3 regions of the Thermostichus sp. MS-CIW-36 genome follow, and region 3 is predicted to be linked to each of the others. Evidence: riboswitches for the same ligand, from Rfam matches in the RefSeq annotation. Region 3 holds a riboswitch; each other region holds the start of a gene.
What was found. Region 3 has a riboswitch for cobalamin ahead of ACVWVQ_RS01410 (sirohydrochlorin chelatase). Riboswitches for the same ligand answer to the same signal wherever they lie in the genome.

Region 1: it holds a riboswitch for cobalamin, as region 3 does, so the genes downstream of both, metE (5-methyltetrahydropteroyltriglutamate--homocysteine S-methyltransferase) here and ACVWVQ_RS01410 (sirohydrochlorin chelatase) in region 3, are expected to answer to the same signal.
Region 2: it holds a riboswitch for cobalamin, as region 3 does, so the genes downstream of both, ACVWVQ_RS10875 (TonB-dependent receptor plug domain-containing protein) here and ACVWVQ_RS01410 (sirohydrochlorin chelatase) in region 3, are expected to answer to the same signal.

Annotation. Positions count from the first base shown of each region.
Region 1 is NZ_JBSSBR010000001.1:159,363-166,311, forward strand. It holds gene ACVWVQ_RS00760 (DUF4439 domain-containing protein) at 1-76, opposite strand, end outside; gene ACVWVQ_RS00765 (WecB/TagA/CpsF family glycosyltransferase) at 324-1,073, shown strand; gene ACVWVQ_RS00770 (cell division ATP-binding protein FtsE) at 1,279-1,965, shown strand; gene metE (5-methyltetrahydropteroyltriglutamate--homocysteine S-methyltransferase) at 2,143-4,407, opposite strand; cobalamin riboswitch at 4,865-5,069, opposite strand; gene ACVWVQ_RS00780 (ABC transporter substrate-binding protein) at 5,318-6,943, shown strand; gene ACVWVQ_RS00785 (ABC transporter permease) at 6,928-6,949, shown strand, end outside.
Region 2 is NZ_JBSSBR010000025.1:34,072-41,020, reverse strand. It holds gene ACVWVQ_RS10880 (hypothetical protein) at 1-340, shown strand, start outside; cobalamin riboswitch at 961-1,113, shown strand; gene ACVWVQ_RS10875 (TonB-dependent receptor plug domain-containing protein) at 1,156-3,126, shown strand; gene ACVWVQ_RS10870 (DUF1636 domain-containing protein) at 3,255-3,662, shown strand; gene ACVWVQ_RS10865 ((2Fe-2S) ferredoxin domain-containing protein) at 3,674-4,543, shown strand; gene ACVWVQ_RS10860 (hypothetical protein) at 4,595-5,188, shown strand; gene ACVWVQ_RS10855 (ArsA family ATPase) at 5,293-6,949, shown strand, end outside.
Region 3 is NZ_JBSSBR010000002.1:9,920-16,868, reverse strand. It holds gene ACVWVQ_RS01415 (heavy metal translocating P-type ATPase) at 1-1,923, shown strand, start outside; cobalamin riboswitch at 2,051-2,186, shown strand; gene ACVWVQ_RS01410 (sirohydrochlorin chelatase) at 2,217-3,260, shown strand; gene ACVWVQ_RS01405 (hypothetical protein) at 3,358-4,251, shown strand; gene ACVWVQ_RS01400 (PAP/fibrillin family protein) at 4,260-4,877, opposite strand; gene ACVWVQ_RS01395 (L-threonylcarbamoyladenylate synthase) at 4,933-5,646, opposite strand; gene ACVWVQ_RS01390 (hypothetical protein) at 5,665-6,039, opposite strand; gene obgE (GTPase ObgE) at 6,100-6,949, opposite strand, start outside.

The DNA of each region.
Region 1 (6,949 bases), on a different contig from region 3:
GGCGGGAGGTTGCAGGGCTGGGATCCCATTCGGCGGCCAATTGAGGCAGAGCGAAGGGAGTCTTTGCAGTCTTCATCTCAAGTCTCCTGTCTCGAAAGATGGCAACCAACCTTCAGGGGCTTGCTCTGGGTCGGGCAATTCCCTCTGGCCTGGTCTGATGGAGATACGCCGTGGATGCCGCCGCGGATGCCTGAGGGAAGAGATTTTCGTGGTCAAATAGCCATGAAATGCCTCCTCGAACTCCCCTCTCCCTCTGGGAGAAGGTCCGGGCTATCTTAAAAGCGTGTCCAACGGCTCCAGTGGGGGCCAGCATTCAGTCGGTAGTGTCGTTATCCATCCATGCGATTCTGGGCGTGAACCTGCACCTTGCTCTGCCGGAGGCCAGCCTACAGAGCTACGCCACCTGGATTGAGGCGCGTATTCGGGAGGGTCAGGGCGCTCAGGTGGTTACCTGCAACCCGGAAATGATCATGCAGGCGCAGCGGGATCCCGCCTTTGCCCAGGTGCTGCAGGCAGCAGAGCTGGTGATCCCCGATGGCATTGGGGTGGTGTGGGCCCTGCGGCGGCAGGGGATCCGCGTCCAGCGGGTGCCGGGGATCGAGCTGGCAGAAACCCTGATCCCGTTGGCGGCAGAACGGGGGTGGCGCTTGGCCCTGGTGGGGGGAAGGCCGGAAGTCAACCGGGCAGCAATTCGATATTGGCAAGCCCAGTGTCCTGCTTTGGCCCTCTGGGGCTACCACGGCTACTTCTCTAGCGAGGAAGAAAAAGAGCTTCTGCAAGCTCTCCAGGAATTTCGACCGCAACTGGTGTGGGTGGGGCTGGGATCCCCGCGGCAGGAGCTGTGGATCCAAAAGTGGCGTCCCCTTTTGCCCCAAGCCATCTGGATGGGGGTGGGGGGCAGCTTGGACATTTGGGCCGGCCAAAAACGGCGAGCGCCCCGTTGGTGGCGTGACCATCACCTGGAATGGTTGTATCGTCTCTATCAGGAACCCTGGCGCTGGCGACGCATGTTAGCTCTGCCCAGCTTTGTCTGGCGAGTGCTGTGGGATCCCTCTTCTCGTTTGCGCCCCTAGTCTGCCGGCGCTCTCTCCCTCCTCTGTCTAGGCGCTTACTATGGTGATCGGTCAGCACATCGGCTATCCTCCTCGCTTACACCCTCGCTTACACCGTTGGGCGGGTACGGCTCCGACCCCTCATCCCCCTGCCCCAGCCCATCCAGAGGCCACCCTGGGCTTTTACAGCAGCACCCAATCCGGATCCCTGCAAGCCCCGGCCAGCATGGTGTCCTTGCGGGGCGTGAGCAAGGTCTTTCCCAACGGCAACTTAATTTTTCAGGATGTGAACTTGGAGGTGCGCCGCGGCGAGTTTGTGTTCGTAACTGGGGTCTCCGGGGCGGGCAAGTCCACCCTGCTGCGGCTACTCTACGGGGCGGAACAGGCCACCGAGGGCACGGTCATCGTCGATCAAGTCTGTCTCTTTTCTTCTGAAGGGCGGCGGCGACCCTACCGCATCCCACCGCGTCCGCTGGCCATGTTACGGCGGCGCTTGGGGGTGGTTTTCCAAGATTATCGCCTTCTGGCCAACCGCACCCTGGCAGAAAATGTGGCCTTCGTGCTGCGCGCCCAAGGGCTGTCCCCCGCAGAAATCCGCCGTCGCATTGGGCCGACCCTAAAGATGGTGGGGCTGACCGAAAAGCGAGATCACTTTCCCCATGAGCTTTCGGGGGGGGAACAGCAGCGCCTTAGCCTGGCCCGTGCCATTGTCAACATGCCGGTGCTGCTGCTGGCGGACGAGCCAACAGGAAACCTAGATCCGGAAAACTCCCTCTTGGTTCTCCAGATTTTGGAGCGGCTCAATTCCTTTGGGGTGACCGTCATCATGACCAGCCATGACCCCTATCTGGTGGAGCGGGCCGGCCACCGGGTGGTGCGCATGGAGGGAGGGCGCCTGTATGATCTGCGCTGAGGGGCTACCGGGATCCCTACTTTGCTCTTCACAAGCTTTTTGAGATCCCGGAGAGCAGCTTTGCCGGTTGCATCAGCAGACCGTAGGCCCTAAGCCAGCCGCATCAGCACAACAGCGGCACCGCCCGCGGCGACTTGTCAAGCCAGCCCGACCAGTTACATCAGCGGGTCGTGGGCCTTACTCGCGCAGACCCTCAGGTTGGGTTTCCAGAAGCTCCTCCCCTAGCTGATGAGCGGCAGCCACCATATTTTTCAGTGCGGGGATCACCTCCTCCCAGCGGCGGGTCTTGAGGCCACAATCGGGATTAACCCAAGTTTGCTCCACAGGCAAGTGGGCCAGTCCTGTGCGCAGCTGCTGCAGGATTTGCTCAACGCTCGGCACCGCAGGGCTGTGGACATCGTAAACGCCGTTGCCCACCTGGTGACGATACCCAGCCTGGGCAATTTGCAGCAGGGTTTTGTTGTTGCTGCGGCTGTTTTCAATGGAAAGCACGTCGGCATCCAGCCGCTCAATGTGCTCGATGATGTCCCCAAACTCTGAGTAGCACATGTGGGTGTGAATCTGGGTTTCCGGCTTGGCCCCGCCGGTAGCTAGGCGAAAGGCATCCACTGCCCAGCTGAGGTATTCTGGCCAGCGTTCTTTTTTCAGAGGTAGCCCCTCCCGCAGTGCCGGCTCATCCACTTGCACCATCACCGCTCCAGCCGCTTCCAGATCTGCCACTTCGGCTCTCAAGGCCAGGGCAATCTGCAAAGCCTGCTCCCGCCGGGGAATATCAACACGGGGAAAGGACCAGTTGAGCATAGTCACTGGCCCCGTGAGCATGCCTTTCACCGGCTTTTGGGTGTGGGACTGGGCTACTTGGAATTCCCGCACTGTCATGGGTTGGGGGCGAACCACGTCGCCGTAGAGAATGGGAGGGCGCACGCAGCGGCTGCCGTAACTCTGCACCCAGCCGTGTTCAGTGAAGGCAAAGCCTTCCAGCTTCTGGGCAAAGTACTCCACCATGTCGGTGCGCTCAAATTCCCCATGCACCAACACATCCAGGCCAATCTCTTCTTGAATGCGGATGCACTTGGCAATCTCAGCGTCAATGGCTGCTTCGTACTCCGCCTGCGAAACCTCCCCTCTTTTGTACTTAGCTCGCCACTGCCGCACCTCTGGAGTTTGGGGGAAGGAGCCAATGGTGGTGGTGGGCAAAGGTGGTAGCTGAACCTGCCGACTTAGGCGCTGCTCGTAGGGCAGGAATCGCTCGAAGTCCTGGAGCTTGAGGTTGGCCAAAGCCTGGCGCACTTGGGGGTTGGGGGGGCTAAACTGCGCAAAGCTCTGCCATTGCTGCTGGATTTCCGCCTGCTGGGCAGCAGTGTCTTCGCCGTTGAGGGCTCGCGCCAGGAGAGCTACTTCGGCCAGCTTCTGTTCGGCAAAGCTGAGGACATTTCTGAGGGGTTCCGGCAACTGGGCTTCCAGAGCAGCGTCGTGGGGCACAAATTGCAACGAAGCGGAAGGCTGCACTCGTAGGTTGGGAGCTACCCCCTGCAGCTCCCGCAGGCTGGCCAAGACGGTCTCAGGCTGAACCTTCCAGACATTCCGAGCGTCCACTACGCCAGCACCTAGGATCTGGTCAGCCGGAAAGCCATAGGTTCTTACCAGATCCAGGGTGTGGCCACGGGTAAAGTCAAGGCTAATGCCGGCCACCGGCAGTTGCACCACCCAGGGGTAAGTCTCCCCCAGGTCATCGAAGTAGGTGACCAAGTGGATAGGGATCCCGGCGGTTGCCAACTGGCGGTAGCTCATTTCCACAGCTTCCCGCAGGCCACTTCCCTGGCTGGTAACCAAAATGGGATCGTGAATCTGGACTTCTGGGATCCCCAGCTGTTTTAACTCCTGGAGGAGATCCCGGTACAGAGGAAGGAGCTTTTCCAAGTCCGCCCGCAGATCCCCAGATCGCTGGCTAAGGCAGAGCAAAGTCACTGGACTGAGGACAACGGGGCTGGTGCGCTCCCCTAGGATCCCTTGGGCCCGCCGAACTCTTTCCAAAAAATCCCCAAAGTTAGGACTGGGATCGGCTTCCGGCTCAATTTCGGGTACCAAGTAGTGGTAGTTGGTGTCAAACCACTTGGTCATTTCCAAAGCCGGCAGGCCCTCCCGCCCCCGCGCCATGGCAAAGTAGCGGTCTAAACCCGACAGACCTCGGAACCGAGAGGGGATCAGCCCCAGCCAGGTGGCCCAGTCCAGTACATGGTCGTAGAGAGTCTGATCCCCTACCGCAATGTGATCAATCCCAGCTTGTAGCTGAGTCTGCCAGGCTTGAGTCTCCAAATCCCAAAAGGTAGCCAGCAGAGCCTCTGACCCTAGGGCACCACTCCAAAAGCCTTCCAAAGCTTTTTTGAGCTCGCGGCGCTTGCCCATGCGGGCATACCCCAATGTCATGGTTTGTGCAGTCATGTTGTGTGCCATCCCAAATACTGAGTTTTCTAATTTTCCTGCGTTCAATTCGCCCTCAACTGGGATCCCGCCCGCCAAGGAAGAAACCGGCTGTTCCTCTCTTGCCTCTGGAACCCCAACAAAACACTGCCTTTTGCGCAAAAAAGATACTCAACGCAGCCAGCGATCGCAGTGGCTACTTGCCAGCCTACCAATTGAAGTCAGGAAGCCTGACATCTCACTCTTTCCTTCGCGTAGGCGGGCTGTAGATCTTGATAGATCTTGGTGCAACAGCACCCAAAATTTACTCTCTCCCGGCCAACTTGCTCAGAGTCTTGCTTGGGTTCTTGGACTTATTTCTACTGCTGAGGAGTACCGAAAGCTTGTGGGAGCAACGCCGGGAAAATGCTCAGGATAACGAAAGCAGAAACGAGCTAAAGCCAAGACAGTTACCATCTGTACCTCGCAGATGTTGTGAAGTTTAGAAAAACCATCGGCGGGCATTCTGACTGACACGGTTTTGGGGGACAAGATCTGGATCGGCAGCGAATGACTCTAGAGATTTGCTGCAGAACTTCTCCTAAACCGGATCACAGCTGCGGGACAGCGGCAGATTCTCACTGCTCTTTCCCCGTTTCCTCTGGCGGCTGATCCCCGTCAGAACCGATAGCTGAGCTACATCGTATCACGGAGTTCAGAGACGGGAGTAGAGTGCTTCAATCATCACCAAGCCAGCAGCCTTTGGAGCTACCAGACCTCACCTTTCACCCAGCGGTCTTGCAGGAAGTCATCGGAACCCTCTAAGCATCCTCCCCCCCTGCATTGCTCTCAAGATAAGGCAGTGGTAGCTTAGCTGCCATAAGTCTTGTCCAGGAGGCAAGGGGGTTTGCTCCTTTTTGCTTTGCTGAAAAAGCGACAGATCGGGGTTTCTATGGCATCAAGCTTAAAAGTAACTGTGTGGTCTGTGGGCCTCTTCTTGCTGAGCCAGATGTGGGCTGGATGCGCTCAGAATGCTGCTGAGCGGACAGCTTTCGATCCAAAGCTAGCAGGATCCAGCGATCAAATCGTGCTGGCCATTGGAGGGGAAAGGGAAGAAGGATTTGATCCCACCCTGGGCTGGGGACGTTACGGTTCGCCTTTGTTCCAAAGCACTCTGCTGCGGCGGGACGAGAACCTTGAGATTGTAAACGACCTGGCGACTGGCTACACTGTCAGCCAAGATGGCCTAACCTGGACGGTAACCCTACGAAAGGATGCAGTCTTCTCCGATGGAAAACCTGTCACAGCAGCGGACGTGGCTTACACCTTTAACCAAGCAGCTCGGAGTGGTGGTCTGGTCGACCTAACCGCCCTAAAGGAAGCAGTAGCTATCGACACTCATACGGTGGAGCTGCGGCTGCAAAAACCCCAAAGTACTTTTGTCAACCGCCTCATCACCTTGGGTATCGTGCCTCAACATGCCCACGGGCCTGATTATGCTCGCAAACCCATTGGCTCTGGCCCCTACCGACTGGTGCAGTGGGATGAGGGGCAACAACTGATTGTGGAGGCAAATCCCTTATATTACGGCCAGACTCCTGGCATTCGGCGGCTGGTTTTCCTTTTCCTGGAGGAGGATGCAGCCTTTGCAGCAGCCCGAGCCGGACAGGTACACGTGGTTAGCGTGCCTCAGTCTTTGGCTAAGCAAACTGTTAAGGGCATGAAGCTTCACGCCATTCCCAGTGTGGATAACCGAGGGCTGATGTTCCCCTTTCCCCCTAAAACCGGTGCGACAACCCCAAAGGGATACCCCATCGGCAACGATGTGACTTCTGACTTGGCGATTCGCAAGGCGGTCAACTTCGCCATTGACCGACAGGCGCTGGTGGATGGAGTCCTAGAAGGCTACGGATCCCCTGCCTATGGCCCAGTCAGCGGTTTGCCCTGGGAAGAGCCGACCGCCAAGATTGAGGACAACAATCCAGACCTGGCCCGTCAGATTCTAGCTGAGGGAGGCTGGAGCGATAAAGATGGGGATGGGGTAGTGGAAAAAAACGGGCTGCGGGCTGAGTTCACCGTGCTCTACCCGGCCAACGACAGTATTCGCCAAGCCCTGGCCCTAGCTGTTGCAGAAATGCTGCGGCCTGTGGGCATCCGAGTCAATGTCGAGGGCAAAAGTTGGGATGACATCACTCCGCTCATGCACAGCAACGTGGTGCTGTTTGGCTGGGGCAGCCATGACCCAACTGAGGTGTACAACCTCTACCACAGCAAAGCGGCCCAGGGGGGATTTTTCAATGCCGGCTACTATGCCAACCCGTTTGTGGATCGAATGCTGGATCTGGCTATGGAGGCCCCCTCTGAAGCTGAAGCTATCCCCTTCTGGCGGGCAGCCCAGTGGGATGGAAAGCAAGGCTTTACTGCCAAAGGAGATGCAGCCTGGGCTTGGTTGGTGAACCTGGATCATACCTACTTTGTCCACGAGTGTTTGGATATAGGCCAGCCGCAGGTACAGCCTCATGGCCATGGTTGGCCAATCACAGCCAACATCACCCGTTGGAAATGGACGTGCAACTGAGGTCAG
Region 2 (6,949 bases), on a different contig from region 3:
GATGGCTATCCTCTCCGGCGTTTCAGTGTTGAGCCTTTACAGTTGGACTGTGCATACCCAAAGCCGGTGGAGCCAGCGTTACCAGGTGTGGCAGCAGATGCAGCGCAACGAACGACAGTTTCTGCTGACTCAAGAATCCATTGCCAATTCTCTCCGGGAAATCGCCGACCGCTCCGAAATGGTGCCGCTGGTACCGGATCGGATGATCGAGGTGCCAATTGCCTCTCCCAGCCAAGTTGAGCCGGATCCAGCCCACCAGGCAACGGCTTTGCCAGAAAGAGCGCTCCGCGCCGCTCACGCGACCGAAAAAGCCCCTCTTTTCTATCCGGTTGGGTACTAATTCATACGGATCCCGCCCATGACGGCTAGGCCAGCGTCCCCATCTTGCTTTCCCAAAAGCTGTGGGTCTTGTGAAGTCTCAGCGTATCTGATACATTTACGCTGAACACTGCTGAACATCACTGTTCAACTATGCAGCGATAGCATTCTGTTTGTTTCCAAACAGAATGGCGGTATCCCGCAAAGCTTTGAGTAGAATACCCAAAGCGCAGTTTCCGTGTCGTCTTACTACCAATTTTCTGCTTTGCTTTGGCTACCATGTTGGCAGACTCGAAAGTAAACAGAAAGATCAACTGGTAGTAATCCGTACTGAACATATTATACATTATTTTCAGTATAGTTGAGCTTATTATTGACTAGAGTCATGCTCTGTTCTCTAAAAGGCTAAGGGATCCTTGGGCCTCAGGATCTGGAATAGTAGTGGGCTACTCTTTAACTGCTTACAAAGCAAAGAAGAAGTCTGGCCCAGGTTTTCTAAGTTGGTGGGATGTGGCCCATCCAAAGCCCTGGGATTGCCGTTGGGATCCCGTTCACCCCTGGGGATGACATCCCCCCTGGCAGGATAGGAACTCCAGAGCAGGGGATGTATGATGCCTAGCACGGCTTTTTCGGAGCAATCGCAGAGAAAGCTGTACCGACAGGTTGTCCTGGGGATCAGCCAGGGCATGTAAAGGGGAAAGTCCGGTGCAAATCCGGCGCTGTGCCGCAACTGTGATGGGCTTGGGCTAGACCCATGCCCTCAGTCAGGATGCCCGCCTGCGGTTCTGGCTCGTCTTTCTTCCGCGTCGCACGGAATCAGGAGCTTCAAGAAAGAAAATGAATCCCATTCTAGGTCTCAGCCTGGCGCTGGGGGGCTTTGTTTTGGGGATCCCAGCGTGGGCGCAGCCGGCGGCCTCTTCACCTTCAGCTCAAGAGGTGTTGGAAACCGGTGTTAGCGCCGAGATTTTAAATCAACCCGTCACCACACCTTTTCGCCGTCCTGGTTTGCTGCGGGATTCTTCCCGCCCGGTTTACGTCATTACCCGCCAGCAAATTCGAGAGCAAGGGGCAAGAACGGTTCAGGAGGCCCTGCGCTACCTGCCCGGGATCCTCAGCGACGGCACGGCAGGAACCCAGTTGGGAGCCCTTAGCTCCCAGTTTATGCGGGGAGGACGAACGGCCCAGGTGTTGGTGCTCTTGGATGGCCGCCCCATTAACGACCTGGGCTTTTTTGGCGGGTTCGATCTGTCTCAGATCACTACAGATGTGGTCGAGCGTATTGAGATCTCTCCAGGTGGGGGCTCCACTTTGTACGGATCCGACGCTGTTGGCGGGGTCATCAACATCGTGACGCTGGATCCAAAGCCGGGATCCGAGACCGTGCTGGAAGCGGCTATCGGCAGCTACGGCCTCAACGAGCAAGGGATCCAGAACCGCGGCCAAGCGCAGGATCTGGGCTGGGTGGTCAGCTATCGCCGTCTGCAGAGCAACAACGACTTTCCCTTTGAAATTAGGCGTTTGGGCAAAGCAGGCAGGCGGGAAAACTCGGCGGTGGAGTACCACAACCTACAAGCCAAACTCACCTGGCAACTGGCAGAAGGCCAGGTCCTAACCGGAAATGCCCTTTATCTCAATAAAGCGTTTCAGGTGCCTGGCAGCACCGAGTTTCCCTCCCCCGATGCAGTGCAAAACACCAACGACCTGCTGTTAGATCTCAGTTGGCTGTGGGATCAAGAGAGGGGATCCCTGCAAGCCAGGGTATTTTTTGACGACCTCAACTATCGCTTCAGCGCCCCACAAAGCCAGGGATCCCGGGATGAGATCCTGCGAACGGGGTGGGGATCCCAACTGCAATACACCTGGAAGGCTGCTGAAAACCTGGAGCTTACTCTAGGAGCGGATTACCGATCCATTTCAGCTCGCAACACCACCTTCTCCTTTGCCAGGGGATCCACCAATGTCAACTACGACAATACCGTGAACCAAGGGGCCCTCTTTGCCCGCCTGGATTACAAGCCACAGCCCAACTTTTATCTCAACTTAGGTGTTCGCCAAGATTCGAGCAATCTGGTCAACGGTTCGGCCACCTCTCCTGCCGCAGGGATCCGCTGGGTTTTGGCAGAAGGCACCACCCTGAGGGCCAATTATGCCGGCAGCTTTCGCACCCCCTTGATCTCAAACTTATTCTTTCGTTTGCGGGGCTTTTTTGAGGTAGATGGGAACCCCAATTTGCGCCCGGAGCGGGGAGAGAGTTTTGACATTGGCCTGGATCAGGCTCTGGGAGATTTTGGCCTACTGCGCTTGACCTTTGCCCATAACCGCATCCGCGATGGCATTACCTTTGTCAGCACCGGCCCGCGCAGGGGAACCTACGAAAACATTGAGCTCGTGGAATACACGGGCTTGGAAGCAGCCCTGGATTTGCGATTGGGGGAAAACTGGACTCTTTTTGCCAACTACACCCTGAACGATCCCATCATCCGCTCGGCGCTGGATCCCAAAGAGGTTGGCAAACAGCTAGCCTTCGTGGGAGCAGACAGCTTCAACCTGGGCCTGAGCTACCGCGATGCAGAGGATCGGTATGCCTCAGTTTTCCTGCATCACATTGGCACTTTCTTTACCAACAACGCCAATACCCAATCTCTGCCCGGCTACACCAACCTGGCTCTGCGGGGAGGGATCCCAGTAGCAGAAAATCTCGCTCTCGAGGTGGGAGTCGATAACCTGCTGGATGAGCAATATGAGGTTTTCCCCGGCTACCCCGGAGTGGGTCGCACCGTTCGGCTTAATTTAAGGGGCCAATTTTAGAGCGACTTGAGGCTGACTTTTAGCTGTCTAACTCACTGCTGAATCCTTGGCCAAGACATTGAGATCGTCTTTGCCTCTTCTCACACCCTTTGCTTGGACAGAAACCTATGACTATATCAAGGAGCACCATGTCTCGATCAACTTCCCAGTTGCCCATCCAAGCTGGCAGCGCTGCTCAGCAACCCAGCAGCCATTGTCTTTGGGTTTGTGTCACTTGCGGATCTCGGTGGGTTAACGGCCAAAAAGAAGGGATTAGCAAGGGAGAAATGCTGCTGTCTGCCCTGCAATCTCAAACCCTCAATCCTCAACTGACCCTGAAGCCGGTTGCCTGTATGAGCGGCTGCAGCCATGCTTGTGTCGTTGCGTTGGCAGCACCTCAAAAGATGACCTATGTTTTTGGAGATCTCGATCCAAAAGATGTGGATCTCATTCTGCAGACAGCAGAGCTCTACCTCACCAAGCCAGATGGGATCCTACCCTGGGCCGAGCGCCCTCTCAAAAAAGGGGTGATTGCTCGTATTCCACCACTGCACTGAGGAGCTTTCTCATGGCCACTTTTACCCCCTGGATAACCCCTCTCCATCAAACTTGGCAGGAAGTTTCTTTAACGGGTTGGACAACCCTTTATGAAGGGATCCCTGCCCACATCGACTGCTTGGGGCCGTTGCTCTACGAGCTGTTTCAAGAGCACTGGGCCGAGATCCAGGTGGGCCATGTGGCGGAAGGCGGGGTGCTGGAGCTGGCTTTTAAGAAACCTCCAGCTTTGTGCGTGCTCTACGATGGCTATCTAACCGTTGCCACCGAAACTTGGCACCTGCATTTGTGCCTGGAGGAGCACCAAGGCGGCCCCCATCGCAAGACCCCACCCGAGCTGCGCCGCAAAAGATTGGTTAGCCGTGCTGCTCTCTACCGGCGCCTCAATCCCCAAGGTCAGCCCCGCATGTGGGGGATCCAATTCTGGAATGGAGCAGAAGAGTCTTTGCTGCAGATTTTTCTGCCCAGCCCCTTTTTGGGGCCAGAGGAAGACTACCTGCCGGAAGGCAAAGCAGATTACCAAAAGCTTTCTCTTTACGAGCGCATCCGCGCCATCTATGTGCAGGGGAAAGAGCAGATCCCCTATGAGGATAACCCTCTTAAACGTCCCTACCTTGCTGTTTGTCGTTCCAGCCGTTGTTATCCTTCCCGCAACTACCAACCGGTTGTGGAAGCTCTGGAATCAGCTCTTCGAGAAGCCAACCTGGACGTACAGGTTATCACCTCAGGCTGCTTGGAAGTTTGCCAACAGGGGCCCGTGGTTTTTTACTCCGGAGATTGCACCTGGTACAAGCGGGTTACTCCCCAAGTAGCTCGGCAAATTGTTTTTGAGCATTTGCTTAATAGCTGTCCTCTGAAAGACCACCTTTTTCCAGGAGATTAAAGCATGATTGGCCTGCAATCGAGTGCTCAACCTATCCCCAGATCTTGCCGCTTGATCTCAGCCCCACTTTGGATACAAGCTGCTCAAGATTTGGCCCAAGGCTGGTTCTGGCCCAGCTTGTTTACCACCGTCGGCTGCCTCAGCAATATTGCTTATACATGTACCCTTCCCTTTGTAACTGTTGGTATTGTTGCGGGCACAACTTTAACCCGCCAAAGGGCAGCCATTAGTGCTTTGATGATTTGGCTGGCCAACCAAATCTTTGGCTACACCTGGCACAACTATCCCCGCACTCCCGATTCGTTTGCCTGGGGGTTGGTGCTGGGGATCGGCACGGTGGGGGTTGCTCTTGCTGCCAGCTATCGCCCTTTGTTTTTCCAGTCCAAGACCCTTCGACCAAGGCAACTGCTGCTGAACTATCTCTGGATCCCGGCCATGCTCATCTTGGGGTTTCTGGCTTTTGAAGGGCTGATTTTGGCCGCCGGCCTGGTTTTGGGGGGAACGGAGGGCCTGACCCTGCCCATTCTGGGCAAAATCTGGCTGCACAACTGGCTGTGGACAGGACTTTGGATCGGGATCCACGCGCTGCTGGTGTGGGATAGAGGACACCGCCGGCTGTGGCTGGGAGAGGGGAAACTTCGGTAAGCCGCTCCCGTACAAGCTCTTCCCATCCCGTCAGCGGTGCGGAGTACCTTTGCAGTGATCTAGAGCATCCCCAAGAGGGATCCAGGCCAAAATAGGGGCGACCTATGTGGGAGGGGATCCCTTTGCAACTCAGTCGCGTTAACAGTGAGGAGCATTCCTGCCATCCTCTGCTCTTGGCTTCCCAACGCCTCTTGCTGTTCAGCGGCAAGGGAGGAGTGGGCAAAACAACCTTGACCTGCGCGCTGGCTCGCCAACTGGCCCAGGTGGATCCCCAGCGCCGTCTGCTCCTGATGTCCACAGATCCCGCCCACTCGTTGGGGGACGTGCTGCAAATCTCGGTTACGGATGTGGCCCAACCCTTGCCGGATCGCCCCAATTTACAGGTGCGGGCTTTGCAGGCGGAGATTTTGCTGCGGTCTTTTCGGCAAACCTATGGGCCGGCCCTGGAGCTCATTGCCGAGCGGGGCAGTTGGTTTGGCCGAGAGGATCTGCTGCCGATCTGGGATTTAGCCTGGCCGGGGGTGGATGAGCTGATGGCCATTCTGGAGGTCAACCGGCTGCTGGCGAGGGAGGAGGTGGATACGGTCATCCTGGATACGGCCCCCACCGGGCACACCCTGCGGCTGTTGGAGCTGCCCGACTTTTTGGATAATCTGCTGGCCGTGTTTGCCACCTTTCAGGCCAAGCACCGGGAAATCGCCCAAGCCCTGACAGGCACCTATCGACCGGATGAGGCGGATGCATTTTTAGCCCAGTTGCAGAGGGAACTGGAGGGGGGCAAAGCCCGCTTGACCACTCCGGAGAGCACTTCTGCTTGGCTGGTGATGATCCCGGAGCAGTTGAGCGTGGCGGAAACCCGCCGCTTTTGTCAGCAACTGCAAAGCCGCCGCGTGCCCATCGGCGGCCTTCTGGTCAATCAGGTGCTGTTTCTAGGAGAAAATACCAGTCAATCCTCACTGCCCACCGCTCTCCCCTCTTCCCTCTACTTGGCGCGGCAGCAAGAACAGGGGCGCGTGCTCAAAGCCCTGCAGGAGGAGCTGCCCGGATATCCTATCTGGATCTGTCCCTATCAACTGCAGGAGCCAATTGGGTTAGCAGCCCTAGATGGGCTGGTGCAGCAGCTTCGCCCCTTGCAAGAGGTGCTGCTGCAGTTGGAAGGGATCCCAGAGCAAAAAGCAGAGAGCCAAGAGAAGAGAAAGTCTCTCTTCTCCACCCTCTTCCCTTCCTTCAGGGGGATCCCGTCCCTACCGGATTTTTTGACCCAAGGGATCCGACTGGTGTTGGTGGGGGGCAAAGGGGGTGTGGGCAAGACGACGGTGGCCGGGGCCCTGGCTTGGAACTTGGCCAAGCGCCATCCCGACAAGCAGCTGTTGCTGGTCTCCATCGATCCGGCTCACTCGCTGGGGGATCTGTTTCAGACGAAACTGGGTCAGGATCCCATTCCCCTGCTGCCCAACCTGCTGGGGCAGGAGGTCGATGCGGCGGCGGTGCTGGAGCAATTCCGGCAGGATTATCTGGAGGAGGTGGCGGCCATCTTGGCGGGGGAGGGGACGGCAGGGGTGGAAGTCCAATACGACCCGCAGGCGTGGCGGCAACTGCTGCAGATGCCCCCACCCGGCCTGGATGAGGTGATGGCCCTGTTGAGTGTTCTCCGACAGGAGACGAGCGGGCAGTTCGACCTGGTGGTGCTGGACACGGCTCCCACAGGCCATCTCTTGCGGTTTCTGCAGATGCCCCAGGCTCTGGAGGGCTGGGTAAGCT
Region 3 (6,949 bases):
CCGATGATGCTGGGAATGGAAATCCCGGGCTTTCCCATGTGGCTGCACAATCCTGGGTTGCAGTTGCTGCTGACGGCTCCGGTGCAGTTTTGGGTGGGCAGGCATTTTTACCGGGGAGCCTGGGCTGCTTGGCAACGGCGTTCAGCGGATATGAACACGCTGGTGGCCTTGGGGACGAGCGCGGCTTTTTTCTATTCTGTTTTCCCAACGGTTTTCCCCGACTATTTTCACCGGCAAGGACTGCACCCGGATGTCTATTATGAGGTGTCGGCGGTGGTCACCACCCTGATTCTGGTGGGCAAGTGGATGGAGCAACGGGCTAAGGGGCAAACCTCCGAAGCCATTCGCAAGCTGATCGGGCTGCAACCGAAAACGGCAAGGGTAATTCGCCATGGGGTGGAGCAGGATATTCCGATTCGGGAAGTGCAGGTGGGGGATCGGATCCGAGTGCGCCCCGGAGAGAAGGTGCCGGTGGATGGGGTCATTCTAGAGGGATCCTCCAGCCTCGACGAGTCCATGGTGACCGGCGAGAGCCTGCCTGTACTCAAGTCGGCGGGGGATGAGGTGATTGGGGCAACGCTGAATCAGACGGGCAGCTTTGTGATGGAGGCGCGGCGGGTGGGCAAAGACACGGTTCTGGCCCAGATCGTGCGCCTGGTGCAGGAAGCCCAGGGATCCAAAGCTCCGATTCAACAGTTGGCGGATCGGGTCACCTCCTGGTTTGTGCCGGCGGTGATTGGGGTGGCAGTTCTAACTTTTGTGCTCTGGTGGGTGCTGGCCGATAACCTGACGCTGGCCTTGGTGAACACGATTGGGGTGCTGATCATCGCCTGCCCTTGTGCGCTGGGGTTGGCAACCCCCACCTCGATCCTGGTGGCCACGGGACGAGGGGCAGAATTGGGGATCCTGGTGAAAAGTGCCGACAGCCTGGAATTGGCCCACCACTTGCGCACGGTGGTCTTGGACAAAACCGGCACCCTGACCGAAGGTCGCCCTACCGTCACCGATATTTGGGCCCACGGCTCCTCTCCCCTGGCGGTGTTGCGCCTGGCAGCGGCGGTGGAGCGGCACTCGGAACATCCTTTGGCCCAGGCGGTGGTGCAGAAAGCCGAAGCGGAAAAAATTGCCATCCCTCCTGCCCAGCATTTTCAGGCAAGGATAGGCAGTGGGGCAGAAGCCTGGGTGGAAGACCAGTGGATCCGCATCGGTCGGCTGAGCTGGCTACAGGAGATGGGGATCCCCTGGGATCCCTCTTGGTCAGAGCGGGTTCAGAATTGGGAAAGCCAGGGCAAAACGGTGATCGGCGTAGCCCAATCCCAGAGCCTGGTGGGGCTGTTGGCCATTGCCGATCCGCTCAAACCCACCTCTCCTGAGGCAGTGCAACACCTGCAACAGATGGGTCTAGAGGTGATCCTGCTAACCGGGGATAACCCCACCACGGCCCAAGCGGTTGCTCGGCAAGCAGGCATTCAGCGGGTAATTGCCCAAGTCCGTCCGGATCAGAAGGCAGCTTACATACGCAGCCTAAGACAACCGCGACGGCGGGTGGCGATGGTGGGAGATGGCATTAACGATGCTCCGGCTCTGGCAGAAGCCGATGTGGGGATCGCCATTGGTACAGGTACGGATGTGGCGATGGCCGCCAGCGATATTACCCTCATGTCGGGAGATCTGCGCGGAGTCGCCACTGCCATTCAACTCAGCCGGGCCACCCTCAACAACATCCGCCAGAACCTCTTCTTCGCCTTTATCTACAATACGCTGGGGATCCCGATTGCCGCTGGGGCGCTCTATCCCTTTACAGGCTGGCTGCTCAACCCCATGCTGGCCGGGGCGGCAATGGCCCTGAGTTCCATTTCGGTGGTCGCCAATGCCCTGCGCCTGCGACACTTTCAGCCCCCCAGACCAGCGGGCCGGCGTTAGGCCCTCTCCCAGGGGCAAGGGGGATTAGCGCGGCAACAGTTTTGCTGCCCTTTGAGCATGAGTCTGCCGTACCGCTCATGCCTCAGGGCTATCTTCTGGCAGACAAGGACATCCCCCCCGGGAGCTTGGTGAACGACAAGCGGCAAGCTAACCTAAAAGGCTCAGGCAGACTGGGGAAAGCGCGGTGCAAGTCCGCCACTGTGACGCAACTGTGATGGGATCCCTCCCTCAGCCAGAACACCCACCTGCCGTTGTCCTGTACCCCTTGCGATTCACAAGGAACGGAGTTTTTTGTGTTGAATACCCTCAGTGTTTCCCCTCCCCTTTCGGTTGGGCAGCTCGCTTCTCCTTCATTGCCCCTATTGCTTATCGGCCACGGATCCCGCGACCCCCAAGGGCAGCAAGCCTTTCTGGAGCTAGCCCAGGCTTACCAAGCTCTCACCCCCCATCGACCGGTGATCCCCTGCTTTCTGGAGCTGACCCAGCCAACCATTGCCCAGGGGGTAGAGCAGTGCTTGGCCCAAGGGTGGCAGGAGATCGTGGCCCTGCCGCTGTTGCTGTTTGGGGCCCGCCACAACAAGTTCGATGTGACGATGGAACTGGATCGCCTGCAGGCCCTCTATCCCCAGTTGCGCATTCATTACGGTGGGCCGCTGGGGATCCGCATCGAGATCCTGCAACTGCTGCGAGACCGATTGGCTGCTCTGATAGCTGCCCAACCGCGGCGGATCCCAGAGGCAGAAACCGTGCTCCTATTTGTGGGTCGCGGCTCCAGCGATCCTGAGGCCAATGCCGAAGCCTGTAAACTGGCTCGGCTGCTTTGGGAAGGATCCGGGTTTGCCGCTGTGGAGACCTGCTTTATCGGCATTACCCATCCCCGCCTGCCTGTGGGGTTGGAGCGGGCCTCGTCCTGGCATCCGCGTCGGGTGATCGTGCTGCCCTACTTTCTGTTTACGGGGGTGTTGGTGAAAAAAATCGAGGCGGCAGTGGAACAACAACGACAACGACAGCCGGAAATCGACTGGCTGATGCTGCCGGAATTGGGCCTTGTGGACACGGTGCTGCACAGCCTGCAGCAACTGGAGCAGGAAGCCCTGCAGGGCCAAACCCCGATGAACTGCCACCTGTGCAAGTTTCGCCTGGCCGTGAGCGCAGAGGTTGGAGCTGGATCCAGCCATCACCACCCTCACGAGCCTCATGACCACCATCACGGGCACGGATCCCATCACCACCCTCATTCTCACCATCACCCTCAGCACGGCCACACCCACGCAGCGGCTGGGGATCCCTGGGCCCAATTAGAGGGCTACCACCAACGGGCATGGCAGGTGCCCTAAGAGGGAAACAGAGGCTGCTGGCGGGATAAACTGAGTGCAGACAGGCCATTTTTGAACCTGGTTTTCCCGCTCTAGCGGTTGTGATGACGAAAAAACGATGATGCTCTCCCGCTCCTCTTGGGTTTCAGGTGCCGCTGCCGCGGGGAGCGGGATCTTTGTTTTCGCCCTGGTGGTGGGGCTGCTGGATCAGATCCTGCCCACCCTGCCCAAGGTTTCCCTCTCCCTGGCCGGGATCCCTGGGATCCTGGCTGGAATTGGGTCTGCCTATGGGGTTTGGCGGGTGGTTCAGATGGGTCTGCAGTCGGGCTCCTGGACTGATTTTCGGGCCTCGCTGGTAGCGGCTCTGTCTCCCTTTGATCCCGCCGATTATGGCGGCAACCCTCGGCAACCCGAGGAGGATTCTCTCCCTTTGCAGTCGGTTGACGAGGATCCTCAAACCCAGATCCGCGATCGACAAATTCTTGATCAAGCTGAGCAGCAGACGGAAACTGAAACCGAAGTAAGCGAACACACTCAAGTAAGACTGCAGGGCGAGCAGCACCAGGATCAAGCTTCGCAGGCCAAGGCCCAACAGTTGCAGCCCCTACAAGAATTGTCATCACCTTCTTCCCCAAGCCCTGAGTCGGCAAAACCCACACCAGAGCCAGAGCTCAACCAAAAACTTCGCCAACTCCAGATGCAGGTCGCCACTCTGAAAATAGAACTGGAACTCCAAGAAATCCAACTGCAGCAGTTGGAGGTGAGGCGGACTCGGCTTCAGCAGCAGAAGCAGAAACTCAAGCACGTTCTGCGTCGCACGGCGTCCGAAAATCAAAGGCTGCGCTTCTTACAGGAGCAAAAAGCCCGGCAACTGGAGCAAACTCAGCAAGAGCTGCAAGCTTTGCGGGAGTCCTACCGCGCCTTGCAAGTTCTCCAGGAAATAGGCTTCACCCTAACCCAAAACCTATCTCACAAAATAGCCGAAACGGAACCCTCTAAGCCCTCCGGCTAGCCGAAGTCTCAACTCACCCGTTTCAGGACAAATACACTCCCCTCGCTGCCCCGACCCAGCCGCAAGTCTTCATCCAAATAGGTGATATCCAGCCAGCCCGTTGGCTCGCGGCGGCGGATATCGATTTGAATAGCCGGGATCCGCTCCGGAGCCCGCTCGAGCAAATAGAGAAAACTCTCGATCTCGTAGCTCATCAAAGCTTGGGATCCGAGCACCAATCGCTCGAAAATCACCCTCACCCGGCGCTCAGATTCGGGGTAAAAGCGCGCTGATACAGCCAAGACTCCCCGTGGCATCCAAGCCTCCAGCCAACCGGATCCCTGGATCTCCGCCACGTTGAAGACCCGTCCAGCTTTGGCCCGAATACACTGGTAGATCGCCCCGGTGGTGAACAGGGGCAAATTGGCCAGCCGCAGCAGAGCTGTGCTCGTGGTAAATAGGGTGAGCCAGTTCCCCTCCAACCCTTCAGCAGCAGATGTTGGTTTGGGGGTGGGGTTGAGCGCTTCTAGGGCGGCAATCTGAGACAGGATCTGGGCTTGCTGCTCAGGGGAAACTTTCCGGCCCCGGTCGGTTGCCTCCAGTAGGTGCAGCAGAGCCGATTTTTGCTGAGCCAGGGCCTCAGACATGGGCACACTCCGAAGGCACTGACCCTATTTTAGAGAACGCGGGATCCCTCTGCCCTTAACCGTCTTCTCCCACCAGTTTCAGGTTCAGATCTGCCACCTGCTCATACCCCAGCCCGGCCCGCACCACCAGCGGCTCGGATCCGGTCAAATCGATTACCGTAGAGACCTTGGCCCGACGGGGGGCATCGTCATCCAGCACCAGATCCACCTGTTTTTCCAACTGCCGCATCTCTTCAGCCGCAAAGATCCCACCCTCATCCCAGGGGTCGCTCTCCCACTCCCAGGCTTGCCCAAAACTTAAGCCCAGGGATCCGACGGGATCCCCCCCCAGCTTGGCAGAGGTGGAGACAATTGGATTGCCCAACTCTTCCAGCAAAGCCTGACAAATGGCCGAGTCGGGCACGCGGATGCCGGTGGTTTTCCGTTTGGGCTCCATCACCAACTTGGGCACCAGCTTGGTGGCCGGCAACAGAAACGTAAACGGGCCCGGGATCAGCCGCCGCATCAGCCGATAGGCCGAATCGGTTACCTGGGCATAGTGGGCAATGCGTGAGAGAGAAGGGCACAAAAAGGTAAGAGGCTTGTCGTTGGAGAGCTGCTTGATACGGCGTACCCGCTCCACTGCTTGTTTGTGGGTCACATCGCAGCCAATGGCATAGACTGTATCGGTGGGGTAAAGCATCACCGCCCCCTCCCGCAAAGCCGCTGCAATCCGCCGGATGGAACGGGCCTGGGGCTGTTGCGGATGCAGCTTAAAGTACTCGGCCATCGGGCAGATGGGAAGAGGTCAAGACTGGGAGCAGCTACCCCCCAGGGGGTTTTCCACAAGAGGGCGGGGGGTCGGTGGCACCGACGCGGGCGGGGATCCCTGAGATTCGGGCCAGTCCTTCAGTTGTTGCATCAGGGCTTGGATGTGCAGACGGGGCAGATAGGGCCAGTCGCCCGCTTCTTCCAAATCCTGAAGCACCCGATACAGAGCTTGACGGGTGTTGGGCAAAGACTCCCGAAAGGCACCTTCCAGGATCGCGCGGTGCAACTCCTCCAGCAGCCGCAGGAGCATCAGCAGCTCCACACACGCTCCCGCCCTCGCCTGAGCCGCCTGTTCAACGGCCAACATAATCTGACGCAAATCCGGTGGCAGATCCTCCGCCGAGATATACATGGCCACTCGTCTCTGGGTTCTGGGAAGGCAGGGGCTTTCCCATTCTAAGATTCTTCTGCCCTAGGACTGGATGGATTTTGCCCCCACAAGATCCAACTGCGCAGGCTGTTGGGATCCCCGACCCAGGCACTGCCACACCCGCTGCAAGAGGGCATCCAGCCCCTGCTTGGCAATCGCAGAAATGGTCACCACCGAAGTGCCGGCAGCAGCAGACAGCCTCTGGGCGCGCTCGGCAACCTGCTGGGGATCCAGAACATCGATCTTGTTCAAAACCAGGATTTGTGGCTTATCGATTAACCCGTGGCCGTAGGCGCGCAGCTCCTGCTGAATAACCTGGTAATCCTTGACGGGATCCGCCGCCGTGCCATCCACCAAATGAATCAGTACCCTGGTACGCTCCACATGGCGCAAAAACTCATGGCCCAGCCCCACCCCCAAGTGCGCCCCCTCGATCAGCCCCGGGATATCGGCAAACACCACCCCATCTCCCGATGGATGGGGCACCACCCCCAAATTGGGCTGCAACGTGGTGAAGGGGTAGTCAGCAATCTTGGGCCGGGCAGAGGAGACCACCGAAATCAGAGTGGACTTGCCCGCATTGGGCAGGCCGACAATGCCCACCTCGGCAATCAACTTCAGCTCCAGGCGCAGGCGCACCCGTTCTCCTGCTTCGCCCTTGGTAAATTGGCGGGGGGCACGATTGTGGTTGCTCAAAAAATGGGCATTGCCCAAGCCGCCTTTGCCCCCACGGGCTACCAGCAATTGATCCCCTTTGCCCACCAGATCGCCCAACAATTCCCCAGTCTCCGCATTGAACACCACAGTACCGCAGGGCACCCGCACCAGCCGATCCGCACCACTGGCCCCGCTGCGATGGTTGGGCCCCCCTTTGGCCCCGTGTTCCGCTTTG